DNA from 4 places in the Pseudomonas sp. CAU 1711 genome. Region 1 is predicted to be linked to each of the others. Evidence: predicted binding sites of a transcription regulator. Region 1 holds the regulator's gene; each other region holds the start of a gene.

Region 1 (5,007 bases):
AACGGCAAACTGCGCACCTATCTATTCGGCACCCTGCTGGTGGCCCTGGTCGGCGCCCTCGGCTACTGGAACGTTCGCCCGGAAAGCTTTATGGAGAGGAAGCCCGCGACCACCGACAACGCCATCGATTTCTATGTGGTCGGCGCCCACACCCTGCAATTTCAGGAAGACGGCCAGCTGCACTACGAGATGACCGCCGAGAAGCTGGAGCACCTCAAGGCCAGCGACGCGACCCTGGTGGACAAGCCCGACCTGCAGCTCTACCGCGGCAGCCAGTACCCCTGGCATGTCCGCAGCGACAGGGGCGAAGTCGCCCCGCAAGGCAAGGAAGTCGAGCTGATCGACAACGTGCGCATCGCTCGCACCGATGCCAAGAACCGCCCTACCGTGATCACCAGCAGCCGAGTCACCGTATTCCCCGACGAGGAATATGCGCAGACCCAGCAAGCCGTTAGAATCGAGGCCGCCAATGGGGTGACCACGGCCCAGGGAATGAAAGCGTACATGAACGACGGCAAGATCCACTTGCTGTCCAAGGTAAGAGGCCAGCATGAGGTTCGTTAAAACCTTCCCCCTACTGCTCTGCCTGGGTGCCGCGCTCGGAAGCGCCAGCGCCTGGGCCCTGCCCAGCGACCGCGAGCAGCCGATCCGCGTTCAGGCCGACAGCGCCGAACTGGACGACAAGCAGGGCGTGGCCGTCTACCGCGGCGGCGTGGTGATCACCCAGGGCACCCTGAAGATCACCGGCGACACGGTGACCATCACCCAGGACGCCAACGGCGAGATCGAGGTCTTCACTTCGGTGGGCAAGCCCGCCTACTACGAGCAGAAGCCTGCCGAGGACAAGGAGGTGGTCAAGGCCTACGGCCTGACCATTCAGTACTTCGCCGCCAACGAGCGCATCGTACTGATCGACCAGGCCAAGGTGATCCAGCAGGGCAACGTCTTCGAAGGCGAGAAGATCGTCTACGACACCCAGCGCCAGATCGTCAACGCCGGCCGCGCCACGGGCAGCAACGTCTCGGTGCCGCGCCCGCGCATCGACATGATCCTGCAGCCGCGCAAGAAGAACGCCCAGCAAGAGCAGCAGCAGTAATGGCCACCCTCAAAGCCCAGCACCTGGCCAAGAGCTACAAGGGCCGCCAGGTGGTCCGCGATGTCAGCCTATCCATCGACAGCGGCCAGATCGTCGGCCTGCTCGGCCCCAACGGCGCCGGCAAGACCACCTGCTTCTACATGATCGTCGGCCTGGTCCAGGCCGATCAGGGCCGCGTGCTGATCGACAACCGCGACCTCAGCCACCAACCCATGCACGGACGTGCCCGCTCCGGCATCGGCTACCTGCCGCAGGAAGCCTCGATCTTCCGCAAGCTGTCGGTGACCGACAACATCATGGCCATCCTCGAGACCCGCAAGGACCTCGACCGCGCCGGCCGCGAGCAGGCTCTGGAAGCCCTGCTGCAGGAATTCCACATCAGCCATATCCGCGACAGCCTGGGCATGAGCCTGTCCGGCGGCGAGCGGCGCCGGGTGGAAATCGCCCGCGCCCTGGCCACCGAACCCAAGTTCATCCTGCTCGACGAACCCTTCGCCGGCGTCGACCCAATCTCGGTCGGCGACATCAAGCAGATCATCCACCACCTCAAGGCCAAGGGCATCGGCGTGCTGATCACCGATCACAACGTGCGCGAGACCCTGGACATCTGCGAGATCGCCTACATAGTCAACGATGGCCAGCTGATCGCCGAGGGCGACGCCGAGGCCATCCTGGCCAACCAGCTGGTCAAGGAAGTCTATCTGGGTCACGAATTCCGCCTGTGAGCAGCCCCGCCAGGGGCTTGCGCAAAGGACTGGAATCCTTCAAGGTCGGGCATATAATTTGCTTACTAGGGCGCCCCGGCGCCCTGCAGTGGATGGCGCCACGCGCCGGCAAGTGAACAAGGTACCCAGCCCCACACCATGAAACCGTCGCTAGTCCTCAAGATGGGCCAGCAGCTGACGATGACTCCGCAGCTGCAACAGGCCATCCGTCTACTCCAGCTCTCCACCCTGGACCTGCAACAGGAAATCCAGGAGGCCCTGGAATCCAACCCCATGCTCGAACGCCAGGAAGACGGCGAGGACTTCGACAACTCAGACCCCATGGCCGACGGCGCCGAGCAGAACACCCAGGCGCAGCAGGACAGCTCCAGCTTTCAGGACAGCACCGTCGCGGTAAACAACAGCGAGAGCGCCGAGGACGGCGAGTGGCACGACCGCATCCCCAGCGAACTGCCGGTCGACACCGCCTGGGAAGACGTCTACCAGACCAGCGCCAGCAGCCTGCCGAGCAACGACGACGACGAGTGGGACTTCACCACCCGCACCTCCGCCGGCGAGAGCCTGCAGAGCCACCTGCTGTGGCAGCTCAACCTGGTGCCGATGTCCGACAAGGACAAACTGATCGGCGTCACCCTCATCGACTGCATCAACGACCAGGGCTACCTGGAGGAGAGCATCGACGAGATAGTCGAGTCCTTCGACCCGGAACTGGAGGTCGAGGCCGACGAGGTCGAGGCCGTGCTGCACCGCCTGCAGCACTTCGAGCCGGCCGGCGTCGGCGCCCGCGACCTGCGCGAATGCCTGCTGCTGCAGCTGCGCCAGCTGCCGCCCGGCACGCCCTGGCTGGCCGAGGCCCAGCGCCTGGCCGGCGATCACCTCGATCTGCTCGGCGGCCGCGACTACGCCCAGCTGATGCGGCGCATGAAGCTCAAGGAGGACGAGCTCAAGCAGATCATCGAGCTGATCCAGAGTCTCAATCCGCGCCCGGGCTCGCAGATCGAGGCCAGCGAGCCGGAATACGTGGTGCCGGACGTCATAGTGCGCAAGCACAACGACCGCTGGCTGGTGGAGCTCAACCAGGAGGCGGTGCCGCGCCTGCGGGTCAATCCGCAGTACGCCGGCTTCGTGCGCCGCGCCGACTCCAGCGCCGACAACACCTTCATGCGTAACCAGCTGCAGGAGGCGCGCTGGTTCATCAAGAGCCTGCAGAGCCGCAACGAGACCCTGATGAAGGTCGCCACCCAGATAGTCGAGCACCAGCGCGGCTTCCTCGACTACGGCGACGAGGCCATGAAGCCGCTGGTCCTGCACGACATCGCCGAGGCGGTGGGCATGCACGAGTCGACCATCTCGCGGGTCACCACGCAGAAGTTCATGCACACCCCGCGCGGCATCTACGAACTGAAGTACTTCTTCTCCAGCCACGTCAGCACCGCCGAGGGCGGCGAATGCTCCTCCACCGCGATCCGCGCCATCATCAAGAAGCTGGTGGCCGCGGAAAACGCGAAAAAGCCGTTGAGCGACAGCAAGATCGCTGGTTTACTGGAGGCACAGGGCATTCAGGTAGCCCGCCGCACCGTCGCCAAGTACCGCGAATCCCTCGGCATAGCGCCGTCCAGCGAACGCAAGCGACTGATGTAAGCGGCCCTGAGGGGGAGACTTCTGCACCACAGCATCGAGCGCCGGATACCCTGTCGGGGGAACCACGGCCCGCAGTGCACAGCCCTCCCAGCCAACGTGTTACGGCGGCAGGCCCGATAGCCTGTCTCTTACACAAGGCAACAAGGAGATGCGTTATGCAAGTCAACATCAGTGGACATCAACTGGATGTGACCGACGCCCTGCGCGACTATGTCGGTGAAAAACTCAGCCGACTGGAGCGCCACTTCGACAGAATCACCAATGTGCAGGTCATCATGGAGGTCGAGAAGCTCAAGCAGAAGATCGAAGCCACCCTGCACATCGCCGGCGGTGAAGTGGTCGCCAACGCCGAACACGAAGACATGTACGCCGCCATCGACCTGCTGGCCGACAAACTCGACCGTCAACTGATCAAGCACAAGGAAAAGCAGCTGAACCGCCTGCAAGGCGCCACGGCTCGCTGACACCCCCCACCCCATGATTCGACTCGAAACCATTCTGACTCCCGCGCGTTCCCTGGTGAACGTGCCGGGAGGCAGCAAAAAACGCGTACTCGAACAGATCGCCAACCTGGTCGCCCGCGATCTTCCCGATCTGGACGGCCAGGACATCTTCGAAAACCTGATCGCCCGCGAGAAGCTCGGTTCCACCGGCTTCGGCAACGGCATCGCCATTCCCCACTGCCGCCTGCCCGGCTGCCAGGCGCCGATCAGCGCCGTGCTGCACCTGGACACCGCCGTGGACTTCGACGCCATCGACGGCGCCCCGGTGGACCTGCTGTTCGTCCTGCTGGTGCCGGAGGCGGCCACCGACGAACACCTGGAGCTGCTGCGGCAGATCGCCAGCATGCTCGACCGCACCGAGGTGCGCGAACGCCTGCGCCAGGCCCAGAGCAACGAGAGCCTGTACCAGGTCGTGGTCGACGTGCAGAGCGGGCACTGAGCCCAGGGGTCCCAGCCATGCGCCTGATCATCGTCAGCGGCCGCTCCGGCTCGGGTAAGAGCACCGCCCTCGACGTGCTGGAAGACAACGGCTTCTACTGCATCGACAACCTGCCGGCCAGCCTGCTGCCGGACCTGGCCGAACGCGCCCTGCTGCAGACCGAGCTGCTGCATCCGCAGGTCGCCGTGTCGGTGGACGCGCGCAACCTGCCCAGCCAGCTGCAGCGCTTCCCCGAACTGCTGGCCGAGGTGCGGGGCCGCCATATCCAGTGCGACGTGCTGTTCCTCGACGCCGACGAGGAAACCCTGCTCAAGCGCTTCTCCGAGACCCGCCGGCGCCACCCGCTGACCAACGAGAACCGCTCGCTGGCCGAGGCCATCCGCGACGAGGCCGCGCTGCTGGCGCCGATAGTCGACCTGTGCGATCTGAAGATCGACACCACCCATCTCAACCTCTACCAGCTGCGCGACAGCCTCAAGCTGCGCCTGCTCAACCAGCCGGCACCGGGCACCGCCTTCCTGGTCGAGTCCTTCGGCTTCAAGCGCGGCATGCCGGTCGACGCCGACCTGGTGTTCGACGTGCGCTGCCTGCCCAACCCCTACT
Region 2 (5,007 bases), on a different contig from region 1:
GGCCGGAGGAAGGCTAACCCTCTCCCCCAGCCCCTCTCCCATAAATGGGAGAGGGAAGGCATAGCCCGTCGCCCCATCCCAGCATTACGGTCTGAGCCGGTTTCTTGCTTTCTGCCTCAGAGCAGCTTCTGCGGTGCCAGCGGCAACTGCATCGCCTCCACCTGCTGCACCGCGCGGGTCAGCATCCGGTCGGCGGCCACCGGCCCCAGGTACTCGCACAGACCTATATAAAGGAGGTTGAGCAGCACGCGCAGGTGCTCCAGGGTCAGGGCGGTCAACCCCAGCGAGCCGCCCTGCTCCAGCCAGCTGCGCAGGCGCAGGCGCAGCTCGGCATCCACCCGCATGCCGTTGAGATTGCCGGCGGCGAAACGGCGCAGGCGCGGCACCAGCTCGGCGTCGAGCAGGGCGAACAGTGCCTGGCTCAGGACATCGAAGGTCTGCCGCGCCAGCGCGTCGGGCCCGGACACCTCCTCGGCCGCCAGCCCGGCGCCGCCGCGCCAGGCCCGCAGGCGCGCCTCGGGGTCGGGCAGCAGCGCGCTGACCGGCCCGGTCAGCGCGCCGACCAGCTCGCGGTACAGGCGCGCCCGCTCCAGCTTGCGGCCGCTGCGCTGCATGGCCTCGGCGAGAAACTCGTTGAGGGCGAAGGGCGGCTTGTCGGCGTACTTGGCCTCCCACAGCGACAACAGCGGCAGTACGTCCTCCTCGGGCAGGTGGCCGACCAGCCCGGTGTAGATGGCGCGACGGCGGTTGCTCAGGCTCATCTCAGCCCCTCCGCGCCAGTTCGGCGCCGTCGTAGGTCAGCGTCTGGCTGAACTCCGGGTAGCCCGCCTCGGCGTGCTCGGAGTAGTCCAGGCCACGCTGCTCGTGCTGGGTGCTGGTGCGCAGGCCGATGCTGCGCGACAGCACGAAGTACAGCGCCAGGGCCAGCGGGAAGGCCCAGGCGAAGGCCGCGCCGACGCCGAGCAGCTGCACGCCCACGCGGCCCCAGTTGAACGGGTCGCCGGTGTAGAACAGGCCAGCGGCCAGGGTGCCCCAGACGCCGGCGAAGCCATGCACCGGCACGGCGCCGACCACATCGTCCAAGCGCAAGCTGTCGAGCAGGCGCATGCCGAACACCACCAGAAAACCGGCCACCAGCCCGGTGAACAGGGCGAAGCCCGGCAGCATGGTGGCGCAACCGGCGGTGATACCCACCAACCCGCCCAGCGAGCCGTTGACCGTAGTACTGAGCAGCACCGGGCTGGCCGTGCCGCGCAGCGCCAGCACCGCCCCCAGGGCGCCGGCCGCGGCGGCCAGGTGGGTATTGAGGGCGATCAGGCCGAGGTCGGCCGTCATCGCCAGGGTGCTGCCGGCGTTGAAGCCGAACCAGCCGAGCCAGAGGATGAAGCCGCCCAGGGCCACCAGGCCCATGTTGTGCCCGGGAATAGCACGCGGCACGCCATCGCCGCCGTAGCGCCCCAGGCGCGGACCGAGCATCAGGATGCCGGCCAGGGCGCACCAGGCGCCGACGCTGTGCACCACGGTGGAGCCGGCGAAATCGATGAAGCCGAGCCTGGCCAGCCAGCCCTGGCCGCCATAGGTGCCGCCCCACACCCAGCTGCCGAACACCGGATAGATAAAGCCGCTGATCACCATGGCACCGACCAGATAGGCACCGTAGCGGGTGCGCTCGGCCATGGCGCCGCTGGCGATGGTCGCCGCGGTAGCGGCGAACATCATCTGGAACAGCAGGAAGGTGAAGTCCCAAGCCTCACCCCGATGCGGGGCGAAGTGGCTCATGCCGTACCAGCCGGTGGCATTGGCGCCAAACATCAGGCCGAAACCGGCCAGCCAGAAGACGATGCCGCCGACGCAGCCGTCCATGTAGTTCTTCATCATCACGTTGACCGCGTTCTTGGCCCGTGACATGCCGCTCTCCAGCAGGGCGAAGCCGGCCTGCATGAAGAACACCAGGGCGCTGGCAAGCACCACCCAGGCGGTATTCAGGGCCAGTTCGTCGCCTGCGGCGGCGTGGGTATAGGGCGGGAAGAACAGAGCACACAGCGACAGCAGGTAGACCTTCATGGCGAATCCCCCGACACGGTGACGAACGGAGGCATCGCAACTCTTATGCCAGCCGCCAGGCTGCCGAATACCCTATAACCCCCAGGCCGGCACCGTTGCAGGGCATTTTCCCCATGCCATGCGCCAAGCCGAGCCGGCAGAAAACCGGGCGATGACGTAATGGCCCTTTGACGGCCACCGCGCATTTGCCAATACTCAGAACGGTCATGTGCCCCGGCGCTAACAAGGAATACCCACTTGAAGCTGGAACTGAAAAACAGCCTGTCGCTGAAACTGCTGCGTGTTGTCCTGTTGTCGGCACTGGTGGTCGGCGTAGTACTGAGCTGCGGACAGATCGTCTTCGATATCTACAAGACCCGGCAGGCCGTATCCAACGATGCTCAGCGCATCCTCGGCATGTTCCGCGACCCCTCCACCCAGGCCGTGTACAGCCTCGACCGCGAGATGGGCATGCAGGTCATCGAGGGCCTGTTCCAGCATGAGGCGGTGCGCTACGCCTCCATCGGCCACCCCAACGAACCCATGCTCGCCGAACGCTCGCGCGAGCCGACCGCCAGCGCCACCCGCTGGGTCACCGACCCCATCCTCGGCAAGGAACAGACCTTCACCACCCAGCTGGTCGGCAAGGGCCCCTACAGCGAGTACTACGGCGACCTGACCATCACCCTGGACACCGCCAGCTACGGCGCCAACTTCATCACCACCTCGGTGATCATCTTCGTCTCCGGAGTGCTGCGCGCCATGGCCATGGCCATGGTGCTGTACATGGTCTACCACTGGCTGCTGACCAAACCGCTGTCGAAGATCATCGAGCACCTGACCAACATCAACCCGGACCGCCCCAGCGAGCACAAGCTGCCCATGCTGCACGGCAACGAGAAGAACGAGCTGGGGCTGTGGATCAACACCGCCAACCAGCTGCTGGAGTCCATCGAGCGCAACACCCACCTGCGCCGCGAGGCGGAGAACAGCCTGCTGCGCATGTCGCAGTACGACTTCCTCACCGGCCTGCCCAACCGCCAGCAGCTGCAGCAGCAGCTCGACCAGATCCTCGACGACGCCGGCCGCCTGCAACGCCGCGTGGCCGTGCTGTGCGTCGGCCTCGACGACTTCAAGGGCGTCAACGAACAGTTCAGCTACCAGACCGGCGACCAGTTGCTGCTGTCGCTCTCCGACCGCCTGCGCAGCCACAGCGGCCGTCTCGGCGCGCTGGCCCGTCTGGGCGGCGACCAGTTCGCCCTGGTCCAGGCCGACATCGAGCAGCCCTACGAGGCCGCCGAGCTGGCACAGAGCATCCTCGACAGCCTGGAGAACCCCTTCACCCTGGAAGACCAGGAAGTGCGCCTGCGCGCCACCATCGGCATCACCCTGTTCCCCGAGGACGGCGACAGCACCGAGAAGCTGCTGCAGAAAGCCGAGCAGACCATGACCCTGGCCAAGAGCCGCTCGCGCAACCGCTACCAGTTCTACATCGCCAGCGTCGACAGCGAGATGCGTCGGCGCCGCGAACTGGAGAAGGAACTGCGCGATGCGCTCGGCCGCAACGAGATGCAACTGGTCTACCAGCCGCAGGTGGACTACCGCGACCACCGGGTGGTCGGCGTCGAGGCGCTGATCCGCTGGCAGCATCCGCAGCACGGTTTCGTTCCGCCGGACCTGTTCATCCCGCTGGCCGAGCAGAACGGCACCATCATCGCCATCGGCGAGTGGGTGCTGGACCAGGCCTGCCGCCAGCTGCGCGAATGGCACGACTCGGGCTTCAGCGAACTGCGCATGGCGGTCAACCTGTCCACCGTGCAGCTGCACCACGCCGAACTGCCGCGCATGGTCAACAACCTGCTGCAGGTCTACCGCCTGCCACCGCGCAGCCTGGAGCTGGAAGTCACCGAGACCGGCCTGATGGAAGACATCAGCACCGCCGCGCAGAACCTGCTCAGCCTGCGCCGCGCCGGCGCCCTGATCGCCATCGACGACTTCGGTACCGGCTACTCCTCGCTGAGCTACCTGAAGAGCCTGCCGCTGGACAAGATGAAGATCGACAAGAGCTTCGTGCAGGACCTGCTCGACGACGAGGACGACGCCACCATCGTTCGCGCCATCATCCAGCTCGGCAAGAGCCTGGGCATGCAGGTCATCGCCGAGGGCGTGGAGACCACCGAGCAGGAGGCCTACATCATCGCCCAGGGCTGCAACGAGGGTCAGGGCTACCTGTACAGCAAACCGCTGCCGGCCCGCGAACTGACCCTCTACCTCAAGCAGGCCCGCCGCCTGAGCAGCGCCGGCAACCCCGCCACCCTCTGACCCAGCGCCGCTCCTCGCAGTGGCGTCGCTCTCGGCCCTGGCCTGGCGCCAGCGGCCGATTCCGCCGTCATCGCCAGGAGCACGCATGACCTTCGCCACCCTCGCCCGCCTGCTGCTGGTCCTCGCCCTGAGCGGCTGTGCCTCGCTCGCCCATCGCGACCCGCTGCGCATCGACATGGTCGGTCTGGAGCCGCTGCCGGCGCAGGGCATGGAGATGCGCTTCGCCCTGGTGCTGCGCGTGCAGAACCCCAACGACGCGCCCTTCGCCTACGACGGGCTGGCCCTGGAGCTGGACGTCAACGGCCAGCCCCTGGCCAGCGGCGTCAGCGACCAGGGCGGGCAGGTGCCGCGCTATGGCGAGACCCTGCTGCGGGTGCCGCTGAGCGTCTCGGCCTTCTCCCTCTTCCGCCAGGCCTGGGCCGCGGCCGGCTATCGGGACGCCCGTGGCCTGCCCTACGAGTTGCGCGGCAAGCTCGGCGGCGGGCTGCTCGGCACGCAACGCTTCAGCGACAGCGGCACCCTGAACTGGCCTCAGCCCAACGCCGCGCCCTGAAGCACCCGCCTCTGGCGTAGCCGCTCGCCCTAGACTGGCGCTCTGACCGCCATCCAGCTGGGTGCCTGGTCGAGCCGTGCGCCCGCAGC
Region 3 (5,007 bases), on a different contig from region 1:
GGGCCCTGGCCGAACTGCTGCTGCGCCTGAAGCGCCAGATCTAACGCGCCTGAACGTTTGTTTCGGATCTTGGAAACGCCCCTCTCCCACTTGTGGGAGAGGGGCTGGGGGAGAGGGAATGGTTCCACTGCCCTATCCCCAGCCCTCTCCCGTAAACGGGAGAGGGCGCAAAAGCGATCCTGTATAGGAAGCAGTGAAAAGCTCGTAAACAGGTTCTGCACCGTCCATTTGCCCGCGAACTGCTCTGGACAGCCGCAGGCCCTGCCCTTATCTTCGCCGCCAGGCCACACGCATGCGGCCAGCGTCGCTCGGACGGTTCCGGGCGCTTACGTACCTCGAGGAAGCCATGGCTGATAACGCCAAGCGCCGCTTTGCGCGCATCGATCGTCTCCCCCCCTACGTTTTCAACATCACCGCCGAACTGAAGATGGCCGCACGCCGCCGTGGCGAGGACATCATCGACTTCAGCATGGGCAATCCGGACGGTGCCACGCCGCCGCACATAGTCGAGAAGCTGGTGCAGGTCGCCCAGCGTGAAGACACTCACGGCTACTCCACCTCGCGCGGCATCCCGCGCCTGCGCCGCGCCATCTCGCGCTGGTACAAGGATCGCTATGAGGTGGAGATAGACCCGGAAAGCGAAGCCATAGTCACCATCGGCTCCAAGGAAGGTCTGGCGCACCTGATGCTGGCCACCCTCGATCATGGCGACACGGTGCTGGTACCCAATCCCAGCTATCCGATCCATATCTACGGCGCGGTGATCGCCGGCGCCCAGGTGCGCTCGGTGCCCCTGGTGCCCGGCGTGGACTTCTTCGCCGAACTGGAACGGGCCATCCGCGAAGCCATCCCCAAGCCGAAGATGATGATCCTCGGCTTCCCCTCCAACCCCACCGCCCAGTGCGTGGAGCTGGACTTCTTCGAGCGGGTGGTAGCCCTGGCCAAGCGCTACGACGTGCTGGTGGTGCACGACCTGGCCTACGCGGACATCGTCTACGACGGCTGGAAGGCGCCGTCGATCATGCAGGTGGAAGGCGCCAAGGACATCGCCGTGGAGTTCTTCACCCTGTCCAAGAGCTACAACATGGCCGGCTGGCGCATCGGCTTCATGGTCGGCAACCAGGAGCTGGTCGGCGCCCTAGCGCGGATCAAGAGCTACCACGACTACGGCACCTTCACCCCGCTGCAGGTGGCGGCCATCGCCGCGCTGGAAGGCGACCAGCAGTGCGTGCGCGACATCGCCGAGCAGTACCGCGAGCGCCGCAACATGCTGGTCAAGGGCCTGCACGAGGCCGGCTGGATGGTGGAGAAGCCCAAGGCCTCCATGTATATCTGGGCCAAGATCCCCGAGCCCTACGCCCACCTGGGCTCGCTGGAGTTCGCCAAGAAGCTGCTGCTGGAGGCCAAGGTCTGCGTCTCGCCGGGCCTGGGCTTCGGCGACTACGGCGACGACCACGTGCGCTTCGCCCTGATCGAGAACCTGGACCGCACCCGCCAGGCCATCCGCGGCATCAAGGCCATGTTCCGCGCCGACGGCCTGATCGAGCCTCCCGCCGCCAAGCCGAAGAGAACGGTCAAGGGCAAATCGGAATCGGCATGACACAAAGGCCCCGGCAGATGCCGGGGCCTTTGTCATCAGCCCGAGTAATCCAGCGCCGTCCAGACCCGTCCCTGGCCGCCGGCGATCATGCAGCCCGGACGCCGCAGCGCTGCGTCGCTGTTCGGCGCCAGGCGGGTGATCTCGCCCTCGCCGCCACGCTCGGTCAGCCACTGCAGGCGCCCGCAATTGGGCGTGTCGATCATATAGCTGGCGGTGATCGCCGAGTGCTGCGGCGGCAGACGCACCACGTCCAGCACCTTGCCGGCCTCCGCCACCCGCTTGCCGTCACGCACCAGCACGGCCCAGGCCTCGTTGCCCTCGATCACCAGATAGGCGCCATTGGCCCGGGGTTGCTCCAATTGCGGCTGGGCACAGCCCGCCAGCACGGCCAACAGCAGAATTGTCATCAGCTTGTGGTGCATATAGGCAGCTCCTGTTCCGTAGGTTCCGACGGCACTTGAGCTGTACTATTATCCAGTAGTGTTTATTTGTACAGTATTTTTCGTTTACCCTTGCCTCGCCATGGAATCCAAGGAGTCCGATCATGCTGGACGTACTGCAGCTGAAGAACAAAGTGAACCAGATGCCGCTGGAGAGCATCCGCTCCACGGTGGAGGAGTTGCATCTGGAAGGTCTGGTCACCGGCAGCAAGACCCCTTTCAGGCGCGTGCATTTCAACACCTGCTTCGCCGAGATCGAGGCCCTGCTGCAGCGCGCCGGCTATCACCGCCAGGTCGATGTGGTCGGCTATCAGGGCGAGGTCTATGCCCTGTTCGATCCGGCGCGCTGGGAGGCGGTACAGGTGCTGCGCTGGTTACGCGACTTCTCCGAGGAGGCCGCGCGAAGCCGGGCGGCGGCGGTGCGCTGAGCACGGTCGGTGCACTGCGAAAGACCGTTCCTGCACTGCCCTGGATCGCTCGCAAAGCACTCTAGAAAAATCGAAAGCCAAAGCTATCAGGCTGTTTTACAAGGAGATTCTTCCAAGCTCAAGAAGACTGGAGAAAGCTGGCAAGGCCTTTGCACAAGCCCCTGCAGCCACACCCGTCTTCGGATCGCCAACGGCGGTGATCGGGACGAATAGACAAAGACGTCAAGGCCAACCTGCCCTCCGGGCCGGTTCGCTGCGACGTCTTTTTTCGTTTCTGACCACGAGGAGTTTGCAATGCGCATGATCCGCCGTAATACGTTGGCTTCCCTGTTCGGTGCCGCCCTGCTGGCGCTTTCCCCGCTGGCCGCGCAGCTGGCCCTGGCCGCCGACCCGGAGAAGGAAGAGCTCAAGCTCGGTTTCATCAAGCTCACCGACATGGCCCCGCTGGCCATCGCCTACGAGAAAGGCTTTTTCGAGGAAGAAGGCCTATACGTCACCCTGGAGGCCCAGGCCAACTGGAAGGTGCTGCTGGACCGGGTGATCGACGGCGAACTGGACGGTGCCCATATGCTGGCCGGCCAGCCGCTGGGCGCGACCATCGGCTTCGGCACCAAGGCCGAGGTGATCACCGCCTTCTCCATGGACCTCAACGGCAACGGCATCACCGTGTCCAACGAGGTCTGGGAGGAGATGAAGAAGCACGTGCCGATGAAGGACGGCAAGCCGGTCCACCCGATCAAGGCCGATGCGCTCAAGCCGGTGATCGAGCAGTTCAAGACCAAGGGCAAGCCGTTCAACCTGGGCATGGTCTTCCCGGTCTCCACCCACAACTACGAACTGCGCTACTGGCTGGCCGCCGGCGGCATCAACCCCGGCCTGTACGCACCGGAGAAGGGCGATATCAGCGGCCAGCTCAATGCCGACGCGCTGCTCTCGGTCACCCCGCCGCCGCAGATGCCGGCGACCATGGAGGCCGGCACCATCAACGGCTACTGCGTGGGCGAGCCGTGGAACCAGCAGGCCGTGTTCAAGGGCATCGGCGTGCCGGTGATCACCGATTACGAGATCTGGAAGAACAACCCGGAGAAGGTCTTCGGCGTGTCCAAGGACTGGGCCGAGGCCAACCCGGAAACCCACAAGCGCCTGGTCAAGGCCCTGATCCGCGCCGCCATGTGGCTGGACGAGAACGGCAACGCCAACCGCGCCGAGGCGGTGGAGATCCTCTCCCGTCCGGAATACGTCGGCGCCGACGCCAAGGTGATCGCCAACTCCATGACCGGCACCTTCGAGTACGAGAAAGGCGACAAGCGCGAAGTACCGGACTTCAACGTGTTCTTCCGTCACGACGCCACCTACCCCTTCTACTCGGATGCCATCTGGTACCTGACCCAGATGCGCCGCTGGGGTCAGATCGCCGAGGCCAAGCCGGACAGCTGGTACCTCGACGTGGCCAAGCAGGTCTATCGCCCGGATCTGTACCGCGAAGCGGCCAACGAGCTGGTTAGCGAAGGCAAGGCCAAGGCCGATGACTTCCCGGCCGCCGACGAGGACGGCTACCGCGCGCCGAGCAGCGACTTCATCGACGGCGTGACCTACGACGGGCGTACGCCCAACGCCTACCTGAACTCCTTCCAGATCGGTCTGAAAGGCGCCGAGTAACCCCCGTGCAGGCGGGGCCCCGGCTCCGCCCTCACCCACGAGAGGACAGGACGATGAGCAATCCGAGCGTCGCCACCCCTATCCAGCAGACCGTCGACAACGCGCGCAGCCAGGCGCTGATCAAGCGTTGGGCGCCTGCGATCATCCTGCCGCTGGCCGGCATTTTCTTCTTCCTGCTGATCTGGCAACTGGTCGCGGGCAGCATCCAGACCAGCCTGGGTCAGTTTCCCGGACCGATCCAGGTCGGCCAACAGTTCGGCGGCCTGATCGAGGCCCACACCAGCGAGCGCGGCAAGGCCGAAGTCTTTTATCAGCGCCAGGAGCAGCGCAACGCCGAGCGCCTGGCCAAGAACCCGGACGCCCAGGTGAAGGTCCGCGCCTACACCGGCAAACCGACCTTCTTCGACCAGATCGTCACCAGCCTCTATACCGTGCTCACCGGTTTCGTCCTGGCCAGCCTGGTGGCGGTGCCGCTGGGCATTCTCTGCGGCCTGTCGAAGAGCATCTATGCCGCGGTCAACCCGCTGATCCAGGTGTTCAAGCCGGTCTCGCCGCTGGCCTGGCTGCCGCTGGTGACCATGCTGGTCAGCGCCCTGTACACCAGCAGCGACCCGCTGCTGGCCAAGTCCTTCCTCACCTCGGCCTTCACCGTGGCGCTGTGCTGCCTGTGGCCCACCGTGCTGAATACCACGGTCGGCGTCGCCAGCCTGGACAAGGACCTGACCAACGTCAGCCGCGTGCTGCGCCTGTCGCCGCTGGCGCACGTGCGGCGCATCGTGCTGCCGGCGGCGGTACCGGCGATCTTCACCGGCCTGCGCCTGTCGCTGGGCACCGGCTGGATGGTGCTGATCGCCGCCGAGATGCTGGCGCAGAACCCGGG
Region 4 (5,007 bases), on a different contig from region 1:
GCGGCGCATCAGGGTGTAGGCCTCTTCCTCGTTGCAGCTCTTCATCTTCATCAGCAGCCCCTTGGCCAGTTCGATGCGCTTGCGCTCGGCCAGCTGGGCGTCGCGCGCCTGCAATTGAGCGCGCAGGGCCTGGTCGCTCTCGAAGCGGGCCATGGCCACGTCGAGGATCGGCTGCAGGCGCTCGGCCTGGATGCCCTCGACAATGTAGGCGCTGACGCCGGACTGGATGGCCTGGCGCATCACTTGCGGGTCGTGCTCGTCGGTGAACATGACGATCGGCCGCGGCTGGTCGCGGGTCACCAGCACCACCTGCTCCATCACGTCGCGACCGGGGGACTCGGTGTCGATCAGCACCACGTCGGGGCGTACCGCCTCGACCCGCTCGGGCAGGTCGATGGTCAGCCCGGACTCGTCGACCACCTCGAATCCGGCCTCGATCAAAGCGCTCTTCAGGCGGCCGACCTTCTTCGGTGTATCGTTGATCAGGAGTATGCGTAGCATCTTGCGTATGTCTCGGTGCGTTACAGGGCGAGGGCGCTGGCGCTCTCGGCGAGCGCGTGGATGGCGAAGGAGCGGGCGTAGCCGGCCGGGTCGCTGCCATCCCAGGTGCTGCCGTCGAGCAGGGTGGAGCGGCGCATTTCCGCGTCCGGCACGGCGATGCCCAGGGCCTCGGCGGCGCTGCGATAGATGTCCAGCCGGTGGATGCGGCGGGCGATGCCGAGGTAGTCCGGATCGTCCTTGAGCAGCCCCCAGCGGCGGAACTGGGTGAGGAACCAGATGCCGTCGGACAGCCAGGGCATGTTCACCTCGCCGCCGGCGTAGAAGCGCAGCGGGTGGGCGTCCAGCCAGGCGTGGCCGAGGCCGTCCTCATACTGGCCGAGGAAGCGCGGGGCGATGGCCGAGAGCGGGGCGTCGACGTACTCGCTGCCGCTGATCAGCTGGGCGGTGCTGCGCTTGTTCTCCTCATTCTCGTCGATGAAGCGGCTGGCTTCCAGCACGGCCATGCTCAGGGCGCGGGCGGTGTTGGGGTACAGCTCGGCGAACTCGCGGGTCACGCCGAGTACCTTCTCCGGGTGGTCGGCCCAGATCTCCTGGCTGGTGGCCAGGGTGAAGCCCTGGCCCTCCTCGACCGCCAGCGCGCCCCAGGGGCCGCCGGCGCAGAAACCGTCGATGCGTGCGGCGCGCAGGTGGGCAACCATCTGCGAGGGCGGTACCACCACCGTGCTGACGTCCTCCAGCGGGTGGATGCCTTGGGCGGCCAGCCAGTAGTACAGCCACATGGCGTGGGTGCCGGTGGGGAAGGTCTGGGCGAAGGTGAGCCTTGCACCACCTTGGAGCACGCGTGAGGCCAGTGCCTCGGCGCTGGTCACGCCGGCCTGCTTGAGCGGCTGCGACAGGTTGATGGCCTGGCCGTTCTGGCACAGGCCCATGAGGATGGCCATCTCGGTGGCCGCTCCGCCGAGTCCCTGATCGATGCCGTAGACCTGGCCGTAGAGCATCTGTGCGGCATCCAGCTCGCCGCTCAGCAGGCGGTCGCGCAGGCCGGCCCAGGAAGCCTGGCGCTGCAGATTGAGGGTCAGGCCGTAGGGCTGGGCGAAGCCCTGGGTGGCCGCGACTATCAGCGAGGCGGAGTCGGTGAGGGCCATGAAGCCCAGGTTCAGTGCGCTCTTCTCCGGGGCATCGCTGCCCGCGACCCATGCCAGGGCGTCGTTACGGGTGTTGCTGCTGTCGATCATGTCTTGTTCCGCCATTGAACAAAAAGGCGTCGCCCCGGCCGCCAGGAAGGAGTGGCCAGAAACGACGCCATTGTCTATGAACTGACCCCGCCGTTGGAGAGAGTTCTACTGGTCATGTCTAAGCAAGCCATATGCCAGTACGGCGGGCGGCACGAATCGAGGCGTTTAGCGCTCCAGGATCTGCTTCACCTCGGTCTGGGGAATCTGCTGTTTGCGCCCCTCATGATCCTCGAGCTCGAACATGCCGGTGTCGTTGCCCAGATTCGGCTTGCCGTCGCTGCTGAACACTTGGCCGTCGCGGGTGACGACCAGGTATTCGCTGGCGCAGCCGGAGAGGGCGGCGAGGCACAGCAGGGTGGCTATCCAAGACTTCATGGCGGGCTCCTTGGGTGAGGTCTCCTTCCAGTGTCGGCGCGCCGCCGTGCTTGGCAAGGCGGTGCGCGGGCCTCGGGCTCTCTAGCGTTCGATGATCTGCTATACCGAGCTGCGCGGTATCTGCTGTTCGTTGCCCTCGGCGTCCTCGTAAGAGAGCAGTCCGGTCTCGTCGTCGATCTCCGGCTTGCTTTCGGCGCTGAGCATCTGGCCGTCGGTGGTGGCGATGAGGTAGTCGCTGGCGCAGCCGGTGAGGCCGAGCGCGCAGAGCAGGGCGAGAATCCAGGGTTTCATGGTGAACTCCTTCTGAGTGGTTGCCCGCGAGGGCTTCAGAGGTTCGGACCGCGATCTGCCCGATTTCGCTCCGCAAAAAGAAAGCCCCGCACTGGGCGGGGCTTCTTCTTACCGGGTAAGGCTTAGGCTTGAACGACCGGGATCTTGGCGTTCGCAGCGGCTTCCCTGTACTCGGCGATCTGATCGAAGCTCAGGTAGCGATAGATATCGGCAGACATGCTGTCGATGTTCTTCGCGTACTCCATGTACTCCTCGACGGTCGGCAGCTTGCCGATGATCGAGGCGACCGCCGCCAGTTCGGCGGAGGCCAGGTACACGTTGGTGGCGTCGCCCAGACGGTTGGGGAAGTTACGGGTGGAGGTGGAGACCACGGTGGCACCGGTCTTCACGCGTGCCTGGTTACCCATGCACAGCGAGCAGCCCGGCATTTCCATGCGCGCACCGGCCTTGCCGTAGATGCCGTAGTAGCCTTCCTCGACCAGCTGGTGTTGGTCCATCTTGGTCGGCGGAGCCAGCCACAGGGTGGTCGGAATGCCGCCCTTGACCTTGTCCAGCAGCTTGCCGGCGGCGCGGAAGTGGCCGATGTTGGTCATGCACGAACCGATGAACACTTCGTCGATCTTCTCGCCGGCAACGGTGGACAGCAGGCGGGCGTCATCCGGGTCGTTCGGGGCGCACAGGACCGGCTCCTTGACGTCGGCCAGATCGATCTCGATCACGGCGGCGTACTCGGCGTCCTTGTCGGCTTCCAGCAGTTGCGGGTTGGCCAGCCAGGCTTCCATCGCCTGGGCGCGACGCTCCAGGGTACGGGCATCGCCGTAGCCTTCGCCGATCATCCAGCGCAGCATGGTGATGTTGGACTTCAGGTACTCGGCGATGGCGCTTTCCGGCAGCTTGATGGTGCAGCCGGCGGCGGAACGCTCGGCGGAGGCGTCGGACAGCTCGAAGGCTTGTTCGACGGTCAGCTCGTCCAGACCTTCGATCTCGAGGATGCGGCCGGAGAAGATGTTCTTCTTGCCTTTCTTCTCGACGGTCAGCAGGCCGGCCTGGATCGCGTAGTAGGGGATGGCATGCACCAGGTCACGCAGGGTGATGCCCGGCTGCAGCTTGCCCTTGAAACGCACCAGTACGGATTCCGGCATGTCCAGCGGCATCACGCCGGTGGCGGCGGCGAAGGCCACCAGGCCGGAGCCGGCCGGGAAGGAGATGCCCATCGGGAAGCGGGTGTGCGAGTCGCCACCGGTACCCACGGTGTCCGGCAGCAGCATGCGGTTCAGCCAGCTGTGGATGATGCCGTCGCCCGGACGCAGGGACACGCCGCCGCGGGTCATGATGAAGTCCGGCAGGGTGTGGTGGGTGGTGACGTCGATCGGCTTCGGATAGGCCGCGGTGTGGCAGAAGGACTGCATCACCAGGTCGGCGGAGAAGCCCAGGCAGGCCAGGTCCTTCAGCTCGTCGCGGGTCATCGGGCCGGTGGTGTCCTGGGAGCCGACGGTGGTCATCTTCGGCTCGCAGTAGGTGCCCGGGCGCACGCCCTGGCCTTCCTGCAGGCCGCAGGCGCGACCGACCATCTTCTGCGCCAGGGTGAAGCCCTTGCCGCTGTCGGCCGGAGCAACCGGCTTCTTGAACAGGGTGGACGGCGCCAGGCCCAGCTCGGCGCGGGCCTTCTCGGTCAGGCCGCGGCCAACGATCAGCGGGATACGGCCGCCGGCGCGGACTTCGTCCAGCAGCACGTCGGTCTTCAGCTCGAAGCTGGTGACCAGCTCGTCGCTGCCGTTGCGGCGCACTTCACCCTTGTACGGGTACACGTCGATGACGTCGCCCATGGCCAGGTTGGTGCAGTCGAATTCGATCGGCAGGGCGCCGGCATCTTCCATGGTGTTGTAGAAGATCGGGGCGATCTTGGTGCCGAAGCAGAAGCCACCGGCGCGCTTGTTCGGCACGTTGGGGATGTCGTCGCCGAAGAACCACAGCACCGAGTTGGTGGCGGACTTACGCGAGGAGCCGGTACCGACCACGTCGCCGACGTAGGCCACCGGGAAGCCTTTGGCTTTCAGCGCTTCCATCTGCTTGATGGGGCCGACCGAGCCCGGCTGATCCGGGTTGATGCCGTCGCGGGCCATCTTCAGCATGGCCAGGGCGTGCAGCGGGATGTCCGGGCGCGACCAGGCGTCCGGGGCCGGCGACAGGTCGTCGGTGTTGGTTTCGCCGGTGACCTTGAACACGGTCAGGGTGACTTTTTCCGGAACGGCCGGACGCTTGGTGAACCACTCGCCTTCGGCCCAGGACTGCATGACGGCCTTGGCGTTGGCGTTGCCGGCCTTGGCCTTCTCGGCGACGTCGTGGAAGGCGTCGAACATCAGCAGGGTGTGCTTGAGCTGCTCGGCGGCAACGCCGGCCAGCTCGGCGCTGTCCAGCAGCTCGACCAGGGTGGCGATGTTGTAGCCGCCCTGCATGGTGCCCAGCAGCTCTACGGCATGCTTCTTGTCGACCAGCGGGGAAGTGGCTTCGCCCTTGGCGATAGCGGAGAGGAAGCCGGCCTTGACGTAGGCAGCCTCGTCGACGCCCGGCGGAACACGGTTGGTCAGCAGATCGACCAGGAAGG

What was found. Region 1 encodes sigma-54, which starts transcription at its own class of promoters, with help from an activator protein. Its sites were predicted from a motif close to ANTGGCATNNANNTTGCTNT; they were not measured.
Region 2: a site for sigma-54 is predicted at 2,098-2,117, ahead of AAFN46_RS12450 (ammonium transporter). Genes of this name have one in related genera too.
Region 3: a site for sigma-54 is predicted at 2,605-2,624, ahead of AAFN46_RS17890 (CmpA/NrtA family ABC transporter substrate-binding protein). Genes of this name have one in related genera too.
Region 4: a site for sigma-54 is predicted at 1,856-1,875, ahead of AAFN46_RS17860 (CmpA/NrtA family ABC transporter substrate-binding protein). Genes of this name have one in related genera too.

The regions. Positions count from the first base shown of each region.
Region 1 is NZ_JBDQQT010000001.1:350,770-355,776, reverse strand. Features, by position in the region: gene lptC (LPS export ABC transporter periplasmic protein LptC) at 1-564, shown strand, start outside; gene lptA (lipopolysaccharide transport periplasmic protein LptA) at 551-1,096, shown strand; gene lptB (LPS export ABC transporter ATP-binding protein) at 1,096-1,821, shown strand; gene AAFN46_RS01520 (RNA polymerase factor sigma-54) at 1,960-3,462, shown strand; gene raiA (ribosome-associated translation inhibitor RaiA) at 3,618-3,926, shown strand; gene ptsN (PTS IIA-like nitrogen regulatory protein PtsN) at 3,940-4,404, shown strand; gene rapZ (RNase adapter RapZ) at 4,422-5,007, shown strand, end outside.
Region 2 is NZ_JBDQQT010000009.1:196,064-201,070, forward strand. Features, by position in the region: gene AAFN46_RS12440 (META domain-containing protein) at 1-17, shown strand, start outside; gene AAFN46_RS12445 (hypothetical protein) at 117-761, opposite strand; gene AAFN46_RS12450 (ammonium transporter) at 763-2,064, opposite strand; gene AAFN46_RS12455 (EAL domain-containing protein) at 2,302-4,365, shown strand; gene AAFN46_RS12460 (LEA type 2 family protein) at 4,451-4,918, shown strand.
Region 3 is NZ_JBDQQT010000017.1:18,764-23,770, forward strand. Features, by position in the region: gene AAFN46_RS17870 (pyridoxal-dependent decarboxylase) at 1-44, shown strand, start outside; gene alaC (alanine transaminase) at 347-1,600, shown strand; gene AAFN46_RS17880 (hypothetical protein) at 1,636-2,022, opposite strand; gene AAFN46_RS17885 (transcriptional regulator) at 2,145-2,468, shown strand; gene AAFN46_RS17890 (CmpA/NrtA family ABC transporter substrate-binding protein) at 2,763-4,127, shown strand; gene AAFN46_RS17895 (ABC transporter permease) at 4,181-5,007, shown strand, end outside.
Region 4 is NZ_JBDQQT010000017.1:12,216-17,222, reverse strand. Features, by position in the region: gene AAFN46_RS17865 (ANTAR domain-containing response regulator) at 1-501, opposite strand, end outside; gene AAFN46_RS17860 (CmpA/NrtA family ABC transporter substrate-binding protein) at 522-1,736, opposite strand; gene AAFN46_RS17855 (YgdI/YgdR family lipoprotein) at 1,902-2,111, opposite strand; gene AAFN46_RS17850 (YgdI/YgdR family lipoprotein) at 2,211-2,402, opposite strand; gene acnB (bifunctional aconitate hydratase 2/2-methylisocitrate dehydratase) at 2,525-5,007, opposite strand, start outside.